Regions from separate parts of the Actinomadura sp. 3N407 genome, predicted to be linked through region 1. Evidence: predicted binding sites of a transcription regulator. Region 1 holds the regulator's gene; each other region holds the start of a gene.
The links. The regulator HrcA, encoded in region 1, represses chaperone genes, less so after heat shock. The targets are predictions, from matches to a motif close to TTGGCACTCTCNNNNNGAGAGTGCCAA.

Region 1 (4,278 bases):
CCCTTCGGGAGCGCCTGGACGACGACGATGCGGGGCGACGGCGGCGGCTGCCGGTGCCGGGCCAGCACGTCCAGCGTGAGGGACGCGCGGTCCGCCGCGGTGACGACGCATTCGGCCAGCAGCCCCTCGCCGTCGGTCAGGTCGACGCGCTCACCGGGCCGCAGCCGCCGCACGGCCGCGGCGTGCCGCCCCTCGGGGCCGTCCAGTATGACGCTGCCGCGCTCCAGCGCGTCCGTCCCGGCAAGGAAGACCGGCGGGCTCACGCGCGTACCCGGCGGGGCGCTTCGCTCATGTGCCGTCCCCTGACTCACCATGGTCCGAGTCGCCGCGGCGGCCCTCGTCGTAGGCCGCCGCCACTGCTCTTCAGTGCTGGTTGAAGACGTCCTTGAGCCGCGAGAACATGCCGCGCTGGCCCGGGGCGAACTTGCCGGGCGGACGCTCCTCGCCGCGCAGCGCCGCCAGCTGCCGCAGCAGCTCCTCCTGCTCCTCGTCGAGCCGGTTCGGCGTCTCCACGTTCACGTGGATCATCAGGTCGCCGCGGCCGCTCTCGTTGAGGTGCCGCACGCCCCGGTTGTAGAGCGTGATGACCTGCCCCGACTGCGTGCCCGGCTTGATGTCGACGCTCTCGGCGGCGTCCAGGGTCTCGATCGTGACGCTGGTGCCGAGCGCCGCCGCCGTCATCGGGATCTCGACCGTGCAGTGCAGGTCGTCGCCCTCCCGCTCGAAGATCGGATGCGGCTTCTCCACGATCTCCAGGAACAGGTCGCCGGGCGGGCCGCCGCCGGGACCGACCTCGCCCTCGCCGGCGAGCTGGATGTGGATGCCGTTCTCCACCCCGGCCGGGATCTTGACCTTGACGGTGCGCCGGGTGCGGACCCGGCCGTCGCCGGAGCACTCGGTGCACGGGTTGCGGATCACCGAGCCGAACCCGCCGCATGCCGGGCACGGCCGCGCCGTCATGACCTGGCCGAGGAACGAGCGCTGCACCTGCTGCACCTCGCCGCGCCCGTGGCACGTCTCACACGTGTCCGGGTGGGTGCCGGGCGCGCAGCCCGAACCCTCGCAGGCGCCGCAGGCGACCGCGGTGTCGATCGACAGCTCGCGTGTCGTGCCGAACGCCGTCTCGCTCAGGTCGAGCTCCACCCGCAGCGTCGCGTTGCGGCCGCGCCGCGCCCGCGACCGCGGGCCCCGGGACGCCGCCGTGCCGAAGAAGGCGTCCATGATGTCGCTGAACGGGAACCCGGCGCCGCCGAACCCGCCGGCGCCGCCCGCGGCCGCGGACGCGAACGGGTCCGCGCCGAGGTCGTACATCTCGCGCTTCTTCGGGTCGGAGAGCACCTCGTACGCCTGGGTGATCTCCTTGAACCTGTCCTGGGTCTCCGGATCCGGGTTGACGTCCGGGTGGAGCTCCCGCGCAAGCCGGCGATAGGCCTTCTTGACCTCGTCGGCGCTGGCGTCCCGCCGGACGCCGAGGGTCGCGTAGTAGTCGTTGGCCACTTACGACCCCGCCAGGATCTGTCCCACGTAGCGTGCCACTGCCCGTACCGCTCCCATCGTGCTGGGGTAATCCATGCGTGTAGGCCCGAGCACACCCAGCCGGGCCAGTGTGAGGTCGCCCACGCCGTAGTCGGCGGCGACGACCGAAGTCGACCGGAGCCCCAGGTCGGGGTTCTCGGTGCCGATCCGCACCGTAACTGTAGAGGAATCGCCGGTCTCGCCGAGCAGCCGCATCAGGATGACCTGCTCCTCGAGCGCCACGAGAACCTCCCTCAGGCTCTGTGAGAAGTCCACCGCGGCGAGGTTGGCCGCACCGGCGAAGACGATCTTCTCTTCGTGCTTTTCGACGAGCGTCTCCAGCAGCACCGACAGCACCGCCGCCGCGAGCGGCCGGTCCGCCTGGCCCACCTTCTCCGGCAGGTCCGCCACCGCCGTGGGGACGTCACCGAGACCGAGCCCGTCCAGGCACGTGTTGAGCAACGCCCGCAGGTGCCCGATCGATTCCTCGGAGACGTTGCCGCCGGCCTCGATGACCCGCTGCTCCACCCTGCCCGTGTTGGTGATCAGGACGAGCAGCAGCCGGCCCTCGGCGACCGGCACCAGCTCGACGTGCCGCACCGACGAGCGGGTCAGCGACGGGTACTGCACGACGGCGACCTGCCGGGTGAGCTGCGCGAGGAGCCGCACCGTCCGCCCGACGACGTCGTCGAGGTCGTAGGCGCCGGACAGGAACGTCTCGATCGCGCGGCGTTCGGCGACCGACAGCGGCTTGATCGTGGACAGCCGGTCGACGAACAGCCGGTAGCCCTTGTCGGTGGGGACGCGGCCGGCGCTGGTGTGCGGCTGGGCGATGTAGCCCTGCTCTTCCAGCACGGCCATGTCGTTGCGGATCGTGGCCGAGGACACACCGAGGTTGTGCCGGTCCACCAGCGCCTTGGACCCGACCGGCTCGTTGGTGGAGACATAGTCCTCGACTATGGCGCGCAGGACTGCGAGTTTCCGGTCGTCCAGCACCGTGTCACCTCCTTCATCCCCTTCCATGGGCCCCCGATCCTCCGCCCGGCGGCCCCGTGGCCGTCCGCACACGCGCTGCTGGCACTCATTACTCCCGAGTGCCAAGTGTACGACCCGTGGGAGCACTCTGGAGTGCCCGCGCACACCCCCGTACGGCTGCGCGATACTACCCGTATCGGACGGCGCCGCCACGCCGAGGGACGGGGGGCTGCGGCGCGCGGGCGTCCCGCCGGGTTAATGTGCGGACCCGTGCAGAGTAAGGACTACGGAAACGACGTGCTGGCCGGCGACTGGCGCAGGCCCCGTAAAGGCCGGATCCCCGAGGTCCCGGCCGAGCCCGGCCTGGTCGCCGAGGATCCCGGCAGCGGCTTCTGCGGCGCCGTCGTCGGCTGCGACAAGTTCGGCGTCACCCTTGAAGACCGGTTCGGCAAGCGGCGCGTGTTCCCCCTGACGAAGTCGGGCTTCCTCATCGACGGGAAGCCGGTGACGCTCGTCCGGCCGGAGGCCGGGCCCCGGGGGGCGGCCCGTTCCGCGTCCGGCTCCATCGCCGTCCAGGGGGTGCGGGCCCAGGTGGCCAAGGAGAGCCGCATCTACGTGGAGGGCGTCCACGACGCCGAGCTGGTCGAGAAGATCTGGGGCCACGACCTGCGGGTCGAGGGCGTCGTCGTGGAGTACCTCGAAGGCGTGGACGACCTGCCCGCCATCGTCGAGGACTTCGGCCCCGACGAGGAGCGCCGCCTCGGGGTCCTCGTCGACCATCTCGTGGAGGGCTCCAAGGAGTCCCGGATCGCCGCCCAGATCTCGTCGCCGCACGTCCTGGTCACCGGGCACCCGTTCATCGACATCTGGGAGGCCGTCAAGCCGGCGTCCGTCGGCATCCGCGCCTGGCCGCGCGTCCCTCGCGGCATCCCCTGGAAGGACGGCGTCGTCGCCGAACTCGGCTGGGGCGACGACACGGGCGAGGCCTGGAAGCGAATCCTGGGCTCGGTCAACGCCTACACGGACCTGGAGCCAGCCCTCCTGGGCCGCGTGGAGGAACTCATCGACTTCGTCACGGCCGTTTAGGTCAGGTCCCGGACGACGGCGTCCGCCAGAAGGCGTCCACGCAAGGTGAGCACCACGCGGCCCTCCTCGTACGGGGCGGCCTCGATCAGCCCGCCGTCGATCGCCCGCCGGACCGCGCCGCCGTCCACCAGCCCGGCCGGGCAGCCCTGCCCGAGCCGCAGTTCGAGCATGATCCGCTCGATGCGCCGGTCCTCCTCGGCCAGGACCTCCCGGGCGTGCGCCGGGGTGGCGCCCTCCGCGAGGCGTGCGGCGTACGCGGCGGGATGCTTGACGTTCCACCACCGGGTCCCCCCGACGTGGCTGTGCGCGCCGGGCCCGACGCCCCACCAGTCGGCGCCCGTCCAATAGAGCATGTTGTGCCGGCAAGCGGCACCGGGATCGGCGGCCCAGTTGGAGATCTCGTACCAGCGCAGTCCGCGCCCGCTCAGCATCTCGTCGGCGATCAGGTAGCGGTCGGCCATGGCGTCGTCGTCGGGTGCGGTCAGCTCCCCCCGCCTCACCTGCGCCGCCAGCCGGGTGCCCTCCTCGACGATCAGCGCGTACGCCGACACATGGTCGGGTTCCGCGGCCAGGGCCGCCTCCAGCGAGGCCCTCCAGTCGTCGTCGGTCTCCCCCGGCGTCCCGTAGATGAGGTCGAGATTGACGTGCTCGAATCCCGCCTTACGCGTCCACTCCACCACCTGCGGGACGCGCCCCGGCGTA
Region 2 (4,278 bases), on a different contig from region 1:
AGGCGGGCCTGCCGACCCTCCTGGCGTACATGGGCCTCGGCCTATTCATCGGCGAGTCCGGCCCCCTCCACATCACCTTCGACGACGTCGAGCTCGCCCACACGCTCGGCTTCGCCGCCCTCGTCCTGATCCTCGCCGAGGGCGGTATCACCACCAGCTGGCGGCATGTGCGGTCCTCGGTGCCCGCCGCGATCAGCCTTTCCACGATCGGCACCCTGATCAGCATCGTCGTGGTGGCGCTGTCCGCCATGTGGCTGATCGACATGCCCTGGCAGCCGGCGTTCCTGCTCGGCGCCGTGCTCGCCCCGACCGACGCCGCCGCCGTGTTCTCGGTGCTGCGGCGGCTGCCGCTGCCGTCCCGGCTGTCCGGCCTGCTGGAGGCCGAATCCGGCTTCAACGACGCGCCCGTCGTGATCATCGTGATCACGCTCAGCACCCACACCGGCGCACCCGACCTCGCCGCCCTGTTCGGCCTGATGGTGTACGAGCTGGTCGCGGGCGGCATCGTAGGCGTCGCCGTCGGCTGGCTCGGCGCGCAGGGCCTGCGCCGCCTCGCGCTGCCCGCCTCCGGCCTGTACCCGATCGCGGTGCTGTCGCTGGCCGTCGCGTCCTACGGCGCCGCGTCGCTGCTTCACGCCAGCGGGTTCCTCGCCGTGTACGTCAGCGCCCTCGTCCTCGGCAACGCCCGGCTTCCGCACCGGCCCGCCACCCGCGGCTTCGCCGAGGGCATCGGCTGGCTGGCGCAGATCGGGGTGTTCGTGATGCTGGGCCTGCTGGCGTCCCCCAGCGAACTGCCCGGCCAGATCGTGCCCGCCCTCCTGATCGGGTTCGTGCTGCTGCTCATCGCGCGCCCCGTGTCGATCGTGCTGTCCATGGTCGGGTTCAAGCTGTCGTGGGGCGAGAAGATGTTCGCGTCCTGGGCCGGGCTGCGCGGCGCCGTGCCGATCATCCTCGCCACCATCCCGATGGCGCAGGGGGTCGAGGGATCCGACCGGATGTTCTCGATCGTCTTCACCGTCGTCGTGATCTTCACGCTGCTCCAGGGCCCCACCCTGCCCCTGGCGGCGCGCTGGTGCCGGCTGGAGGGCGACGAGCAGACCCGGGAACTGGACGTGGAGGCGGCGCCGCTGGAGCAACTGCACGCCGACCTGCTGGAGATCCGGATCCCGGCCGACTCCATGCTGAACGGCGTGGAGATCTTCGAGCTGCGGCTGCCGCCCGGCGCGTCCATCACGCTCATCGTGCGGAACGGGTCCAGCTTCGTCCCGGAACCCACCACGCCTCTGCAGGCGAGTGACACCCTCCTGGTCGTGACCACCGATGCCGTGCGCGAGGCCACGGAACGCCGTCTGCGCGCGGTCAGCCGGAAGGGCAAGCTGGCCGGCTGGTTCGGCGAGAAGGGCGCTTGACCTTCTGTCCCGTTACCAGGCTGTTCCCTGCCTGTCGGACTCTGACCGGTCAGGGAACAGGCCGGGGGCGAATCCCGTTTCAGCCACGGGTACCATTAGCAGTCGTTCAAAGTGAGTGCCAGTCCGGGTTGAGCCGGGCTGAGCCGGGCTGAGTCAGCGAGGAGGAACCGTGCCGACGTATCAGTACGTTTGCACCGAGTGCGGCGAGCCTCTGGAGGTCGTGCAGAAGTTCAGCGACGACGCGCTGACCGACTGCCCGGCATGCGAGGGCAGGCTCCGCAAGGTCTTCTCCGCGGCGGGGATCATCTTCAAGGGGTCGGGCTTCTACCGCACCGACAGCCGCGGCTCCGGCAAGACGTCCACCGCGGGGGCCTCGGCCAACGGCTCCTCATCGAACGGCGACTCGTCGTCCGACTCCTCCGGCTCGTCGAAGTCGGACAAGTCGGATGCGTCTTCGTCCTCGTCCTCCTCTTCCTCGTCGTCTGGCGGCGACTCGTCGTCCTCCAGCTCGTCGTCGTCTTCCTCTTCGTCCTCTGAAAAGGTCGCCTGACCTTCTGCGACCTCCGGCCCGCGCAGGGCGAACCGGGGGATCCGCCGTCCCCTCGCGGGGCAGACGGATCTCCCGGCTTTGTCGTGCCCGAACACCCGCACATGCCGGCCGCAGACCGCTGTCCAGGGCCCCCAGATCGCCAGTAGGGGCCGCCATCAGGCCGCCGGCCGCTGGGGCACATCACCGCCGGAGAACCCGCCGCCTTCGGCGTCCATGCCGCCGTCGCCGACGATCGCCGCGAGGCAGCTGAACGGAGGCCATCTCCGCTTGCCTCCTCCCCTCATGGGCGGCTCCTACATCTCAAGGGGTAGCGGCGGGGGCCGCACCTGCCCCCGATGAAGTAGCCCAAGTCCCATCTCACGCTGGACGCGCCGGCGGTGCCGCCCGGCGACGATTGAGGGGATGAGAGGTGACCGGCAGGCCGGCTCTCCCGTCGCCATAAGGCTCTGCCTCGGGGAAGCTCTGTTCGCGAGAATCTCGGACGTAGAGCTAGCAGAAATCTCGCGATAGTACTTGACATGCGTCTCGGCAATCGAGACATTCACCTAAGACGCGACATATCTCGATTGTCAGAATGCACAGGAGAGGAACCATGAGCACACAGAGCCCGGCTCCCCCCCGGACGTGGGCCCATCGTCTGGCCGGACTGATCGCCGGCAGGCGCACCAAATGGGCGGTCCTGGCCCTGTGGGTCATCTTGATCGTCGCCCTCGGGCCACTGGCCGGCAGGCTCGGCGACGTCGAGAAGAACGACGCGGCGTCGTGGCTGCCCGCCGGAGCGGAATCGACCCAGGTCGTCGAACTGGAAGAACAGTTCCGCAAGGACGAGACGATGCTCGCGGTCGTCGTCTACGAGCGCGCCGGGGGAATCACCGCCGCGGACCGCACCAAGGCCACCTCGGACGTCTCCGCGTTGCAGAACCTGCCCGGCGCAGAGAAGGTACAGGGGCCGATCCCGTCCGAGGACGGGAAAGCGCTACAGACCCTCGTGCCCCTCACAGATGTGGACGTGACCGCCGCCGTCGACGAGGCGCGCGAACTCGCCAAGCGCGGACCTCCCGGACTGACCGCGCACGTCACCGGACCCGCCGGAAGCGGCGCCGACCAGTTCGAGGTCTTCGAGACCATCGACGGGTTCCTGCTCATGGCCGCGGGCTCCGTCGTCATCGTCCTGCTGCTCATCATCTACCGCAGCCCGATGCTCTGGTTCGTCCCGGTCCTGAGCGCCCTCTTCGCCCTCGGGCTGGCCCAGTCATTGGTGTACCTGCTGGCCAAATACGGGGACCTGACCGTCAACGGCCAGAGCGCCGGAATCCTGACCGTCCTCGTCTTCGGCGTCGCCACCGACTACGCACTGCTGCTCGTCGCCCGATATCGGGAGGAACTGCACCGGCACGAGGACCGGCACGAGGCCATGGCCTACGCGCTGCACCGTGCCGGACCGGCCATCATCGCCTCCGCCGCCACCGTCGCGGTCGGCCTGCTGTGCCTGCTGCTCGCCGAGATGAACTCCACCGCCGGGATGGGTCCCGTGGCCGCCGCGGGCGTCCTGACCGCCCTCGCGGCGATGACGACACTCCTGCCGGCGCTCCTCGTCATCTGCGGACGGTGGCTGTTCTGGCCGCTGATCCCCCGCTACGACGTCAAGTACCTGAAGCCGGAGGCGTACGAGGCGGAACACGGCATCTGGAGCCGAGTCGCCAATCTCATCAGCAAGCGCCCGCGCGCGCTCTGGGCCGCCACCATGCTCGGCCTGATCGTCCTCAGCCTCGGCCTGGGCACGCTCAAGGCCGACGGCCTCTCGGACGCGGGGATGTTCACCGGACGGCCCGACTCCGTCCAGGGCACGGAGGTCGTCGCCCGGCACTACCCCGCCGGCTCCGGCTCCCCGGCCGTCGTCATCGGCTCCGCGACGGCGTCCGACAAGATCGCCGAAACCGTCCGCGGCACGCCCGGCGTCGCCCAGGTCGGCGCACCGGCCACAACGAACGGCCTGGTCAAGTACGAGGCGACGCTGAAGGACCCGGCCGACAGCGAGGCCGCCCGCGCGACCATCGACCGGCTGCGCGCCGCCGTGCACGACGTCCCGTCCGCGAACGCCAAGGTCGGCGGCACCACCGCGACGTCCCTGGACATCCAGCGGGCCTCCGCCCGCGACAACAAGGTGATCATCCCGATCGTGCTGGGCGTGGTGTTCCTGATCCTCGTCGCGCTGCTGCGCGCCCTCATCGCGCCGCTGCTGATGATGGGCACCGTGGTGCTGTCGTTCCTCGCCTCGCTCGGCGCCTGCGCGGTGATCTTCGAGTACGGGTTCGGGTT
Region 3 (4,278 bases), on a different contig from region 1:
CCGTACCGCGTCTTCGGCGCCCAGGCCGCCGGCTGCGACCCGGTCGCCGCCGCGTTCAAGGCCGGCCACGACGTCGTCCGCCCGGTGAAGCCCGACACGATCGCCAAGTCCCTCGCCATCGGCAACCCCGCCGACGGCCCGTACGTCCTGGACGTCGCCCGTCGCACCAACGGCGCCGTCGAGGACGTCACCGACGAGCAGGTCGTCGAGGGCATCCGGCTGCTCGCCCGCACCGAGGGCATCTTCGGCGAGACCGCGGGCGGCGTCACCGTCGCGACCCTCCGCAAGCTCGTCGAGGCCGGCACCCTCGACCCGTCCGCCGAGACCGTCATCATCAACTCCGGGGACGGCCTGAAGACCCTGGACGCCGTCGCGCCCGTCGTCGCCCCGTCCGCGAACATCGCCCCGTCCCTGGAGGCGTTCCGCGCCGCGGGCCTGGCCTGAGAGGAGCACCATGAGCAGCGTGTCCGTCCGTATCCCGACCATCCTGCGGACCTACACCGGCGGCGAGGCGGAGGTGAAGGCCGAGGGCGCCACCCTGCGCGCCGTCATCGCCCACCTGGAGGCCGGCCACTCCGGCATCTCCGCCCGCATCCTGGACGACAACGGCAAGATCCGCCGGTTCGTGAACGTCTATGTGGGAGACGAGGACGTCCGCTTCGCCGACGGCCTCGACACCGCCACGCCCGAAGGCGCCCAGATCTCGATCATCCCCGCCGTCGCCGGCGGCTGAGCCCGGGCTCGGTCCTGGCGCACCACCGTGCGCCAGGACCGCGCGGCGGGCCCTCAAGTGGCGGTGGTGACCTTCCACAGGTAGCCGTCGAGGTCGCTGAAGTAGCCGAAGTACCCGCCCCACTCGGTGGCGGCCGCCTCCCTGACCACGGTGCCGCCGGCGGCCACCGCGGCGCGCACGACCTCGTCCACCGCGTCTCTGGAGTCGGTGATGAAGTGGAACGAGGAGCCGCGGAACCCGGACCCCTCGGCGGAGACGCCGGCGTCCTGTGCCGCCGCGTCCCATTCGTAGAGTGCCAGCGACGATGATCCTTCGCCCAGGCCGCACTTGACGAAACCGCCGTAGTCCTGGACGACCTCGCAGCCCAGTCCCTCGACATAGAACTTCTTGGCGCGTGCGACGTCCTTCACGCCGAGCATGATGGCGCTCACTTGCAGCTTGATGTCCATGCCCGCTGACGCTAGCCACGGGCCGGCCGTAGTCGCTTCTCGATTCCTGACCTGTTCAACGGCGGCTCGCGCCGGGCACTCGGTGGGCACGCTTCAGAGCACGTATGCTCACTGCATCGGAGAACGTGAACCGGCGCATTGGTGCAGCGCGGGAGACTCCAACCGCCGGGCGCGGAACAGACCGCCCCTCCGGTGCCTCACCATCGGGCCAGTGTTCCGTGAACACCGGCGGACGACCACACGGTGGATCACGGCGACACACCCGGGAAGCTCCCGGACCGGACTCCGGCCCAGGTGAGAACGGGTCGGGTCCCGCAGATGAACCTTCCCCCGGTCAGGGTGCGCGGCGCTTGCACTCGACAGGGTAGAGTGCTAAAAAACGGTTGGCACTCTGCTGTGGAGAGTGACAACTTCACAGTTTGGGTCGGGGCGATGAGGCCTCAGTCCGGCGACGGAATGGCAGTCGTCGGCGGGGGCCGTCCGTCGCGGGCGTCGGCTCGATCCGTCTAAGCCACCTTGTTCCGGGAGGACTGGAGCCTATGGCTGCAAAGATGATCGCGTTCGACGAGGATGCCAGGCGCGGCCTCGAGCGCGGCATGAACCAGCTCGCCGACGCCGTCAAGGTGACCCTTGGTCCCAAGGGCCGCAACGTCGTGCTGGAGAAGAAGTGGGGCGCCCCCACGATCACCAACGACGGTGTGTCGATCGCGAAAGAGATCGAGCTCGAGGACGCGTGGGAGAAGATCGGCGCGGAGCTCGTCAAGGAAGTAGCGAAGAAGACCGACGACGTCGCGGGTGACGGGACCACCACCGCCACCGTGCTGGCCCAGGCGCTGGTGCGCGAGGGCCTGCGGAACGTGGCGGCCGGCGCGAACCCGATGTCGCTGAAGCGGGGCATCGAGTCCGCGGTCGAGCGGGTCAGCGAGGAGCTGTCCAAGCTCGCCAAGGACGTGGAGACCAAGGAGCAGATCGCCTCCACCGCCTCCATTTCCGCCGGCGACCCGCAGATCGGCGAGATGATCGCCGAGGCGATGGACAAGGTGGGCAAGGAAGGCGTCATCACGGTCGAGGAGAGCCAGACCTTCGGTCTGGAGCTCGAGCTGACCGAGGGGATGCGCTTCGACAAGGGCTACATCTCGCACTACTTCGTGACCGACCCCGAGCGGATGGAGGCGGTCCTCGAGGACCCGTACATCCTGATCGTTCAGGGCAAGGCGTCGGCGAACAAGGACCTGCTGCCCGTCCTCGAGGGCGTCATGCAGTCCGGCAAGCCGCTGCTCATCATCGCGGAGGACGTCGAGGGCGAGGCCCTGGCCACCCTGGTCGTCAACAAGATCCGCGGGATCTTCAAGTCCGTGGCCGTGAAGGCGCCGGGCTTCGGCGACCGCCGCAAGGCCATGCTGGGCGACATCGCCACGCTGACCGGCGGCCAGGTCATCAGCGAGGACGTGGGTCTCAAGCTTGAGAACACCACGACCGACATGCTGGGCCGCGCCCGCAAGGTCGTCATCACCAAGGACGAGACCACGATCGTGGACGGCGCCGGTGACGCCAACGAGATCGCGGGCCGGGTCAACCAGATCCGCACCGAGATCGACAACACCGACTCCGACTACGACCGTGAGAAGCTCCAGGAGCGCCTGGCCAAGCTCGCGGGCGGTGTGGCGGTCATCAAGGCCGGCGCCGCGACCGAGGTGGAGCTCAAGGAGCGCAAGCACCGCATCGAGGACGCCGTCCGCAACGCCAAGGCCGCGGTCGAGGAGGGCATCGTCCCCGGCGGTGGCGTGGCGCTGCTGCAGGCCGGCACCAAGGCGTTCGACAAGCTGGAGCTCGCCGGCGACGAGGCCACCGGGGCCAACATCGTCAAGCGCGCTCTGGAGGAGCCGCTCAAGCAGATCGCCGTCAACGCCGGCCTCGAGGGCGGCGTCGTGGTGGAGCGGGTCCGCAACCTCACCCCGGGTGAGGGACTCGACGCCGCCACCGGCGAATATGTCAACATGTTCGAGTCGGGGATTCTCGACCCGGCCAAGGTGACCCGGTCCGCGCTGCAGAACGCCTCGTCGATCGCCGCGCTGTTCCTCACCACCGAGGCCGTCATCGCCGAGAAGCCCGAGAAGAACCCGGCCCCGGCGGGCGGCATGCCCGACGCCGGCGGCATGGACTTCTGATCGGCGACGCGTAACGACGCGACATGAAAGGGGCGGCCCCTGGGCCGTCCCTTTTGTGTGCCCGGCGTCCACAATGAGCTCCGGCATGTTCCCGCTGGCGGAGGCACTGGCATTATGCGGACGCATGAGTGATCTCTTCGGCTCCCCGGTACTGCATGTCGACCAGCCGCGCGGCGCCCCGGGCGCCCAATCCCGGTACCGGATTCTCGACGGCCACGGCACGCTGCTCGCGACCGCCGGGGAACGTGATGTCTCCCGGCTCCGCCGGGCGGGCAGGACCGCCTTCGGCAGCGGTGGCGGCGGCCGTACCGTCCATGTCGAGAACACGCAGGGCGTGCCGCTGATCTCCGTGACGGCGGGAGTCTCGGCCAGTGGTGCCCATGTGCACACCGCCGACGGCGCTCTGATCGGCGCACTGCGGAAGGTCGGTGAGAAGGCCGGGCACCAGTACACGCTTCTGGACTCGGCGGCACTCCCCGTCGGCCGGCTGAACGGCAGCCGCTACGGCTACAAGTTCCCGGTGATCGACGGCTACGGCAACCATGTCGCACAGGTCGACAAGAAGCTCAAGGGCGTCGCCACCGAACTGCTGACCACCGCCGACAAATACTCGGTCGAGATCTTCCAGCCTCTCCACGACCCGCTCCGCGTCCTCGTGGTCGCCACCCCCATCGCGATCGACCTGATGCTGTACGAGGGCAAGGACTGGCCCATCGGGTAGCTCATTCGCCCGGGGGATTTCCCGTACCGTAGGGCGCGGCAGGACGTGCCCTACGACGAAGCCGGGAGAAATGCATGAGCGACCCGTTCAGTTCCTCCATGCTCAGGATTGAGCAGCCTCGCCGGGGACCGTTCGCCAAGTCGCGCTACAAGGTGATGGACGGTGACGGCACCGTCGTCGCCATCGCGGCACCGGCGGAAGGCCAGG

Region 2: ACTWPP_RS01005 (FmdB family zinc ribbon protein) is a predicted target of HrcA. The motif match lies at 1,505-1,531, and genes of this name have one in related genera.
Region 3: groL (chaperonin GroEL) is a predicted target of HrcA. The motif match lies at 1,566-1,592, and genes of this name have one in related genera.

Annotation. Positions count from the first base shown of each region.
Region 1 is NZ_JBQQBP010000014.1:165,429-169,706, reverse strand. It holds gene ACTWPP_RS31100 (16S rRNA (uracil(1498)-N(3))-methyltransferase) at 1-263, opposite strand, end outside; gene dnaJ (molecular chaperone DnaJ) at 364-1,497, opposite strand; gene hrcA (heat-inducible transcriptional repressor HrcA) at 1,498-2,511, opposite strand; gene ACTWPP_RS31085 (DUF3097 domain-containing protein) at 2,761-3,576, shown strand; gene hemW (radical SAM family heme chaperone HemW) at 3,573-4,278, opposite strand, start outside.
Region 2 is NZ_JBQQBP010000001.1:232,219-236,496, reverse strand. It holds gene ACTWPP_RS01010 (potassium/proton antiporter) at 1-1,409, shown strand, start outside; gene ACTWPP_RS01005 (FmdB family zinc ribbon protein) at 1,579-1,959, shown strand; gene ACTWPP_RS01000 (hypothetical protein) at 2,115-2,243, opposite strand; gene ACTWPP_RS00995 (MMPL family transporter) at 2,552-4,278, shown strand, end outside.
Region 3 is NZ_JBQQBP010000034.1:1,777-6,054, reverse strand. It holds gene thrC (threonine synthase) at 1-444, shown strand, start outside; gene ACTWPP_RS42530 (MoaD/ThiS family protein) at 455-733, shown strand; gene ACTWPP_RS42525 (VOC family protein) at 787-1,182, opposite strand; gene groL (chaperonin GroEL) at 1,722-3,350, shown strand; gene ACTWPP_RS42515 (phospholipid scramblase-related protein) at 3,475-4,071, shown strand; gene ACTWPP_RS42510 (phospholipid scramblase-related protein) at 4,146-4,278, shown strand, end outside.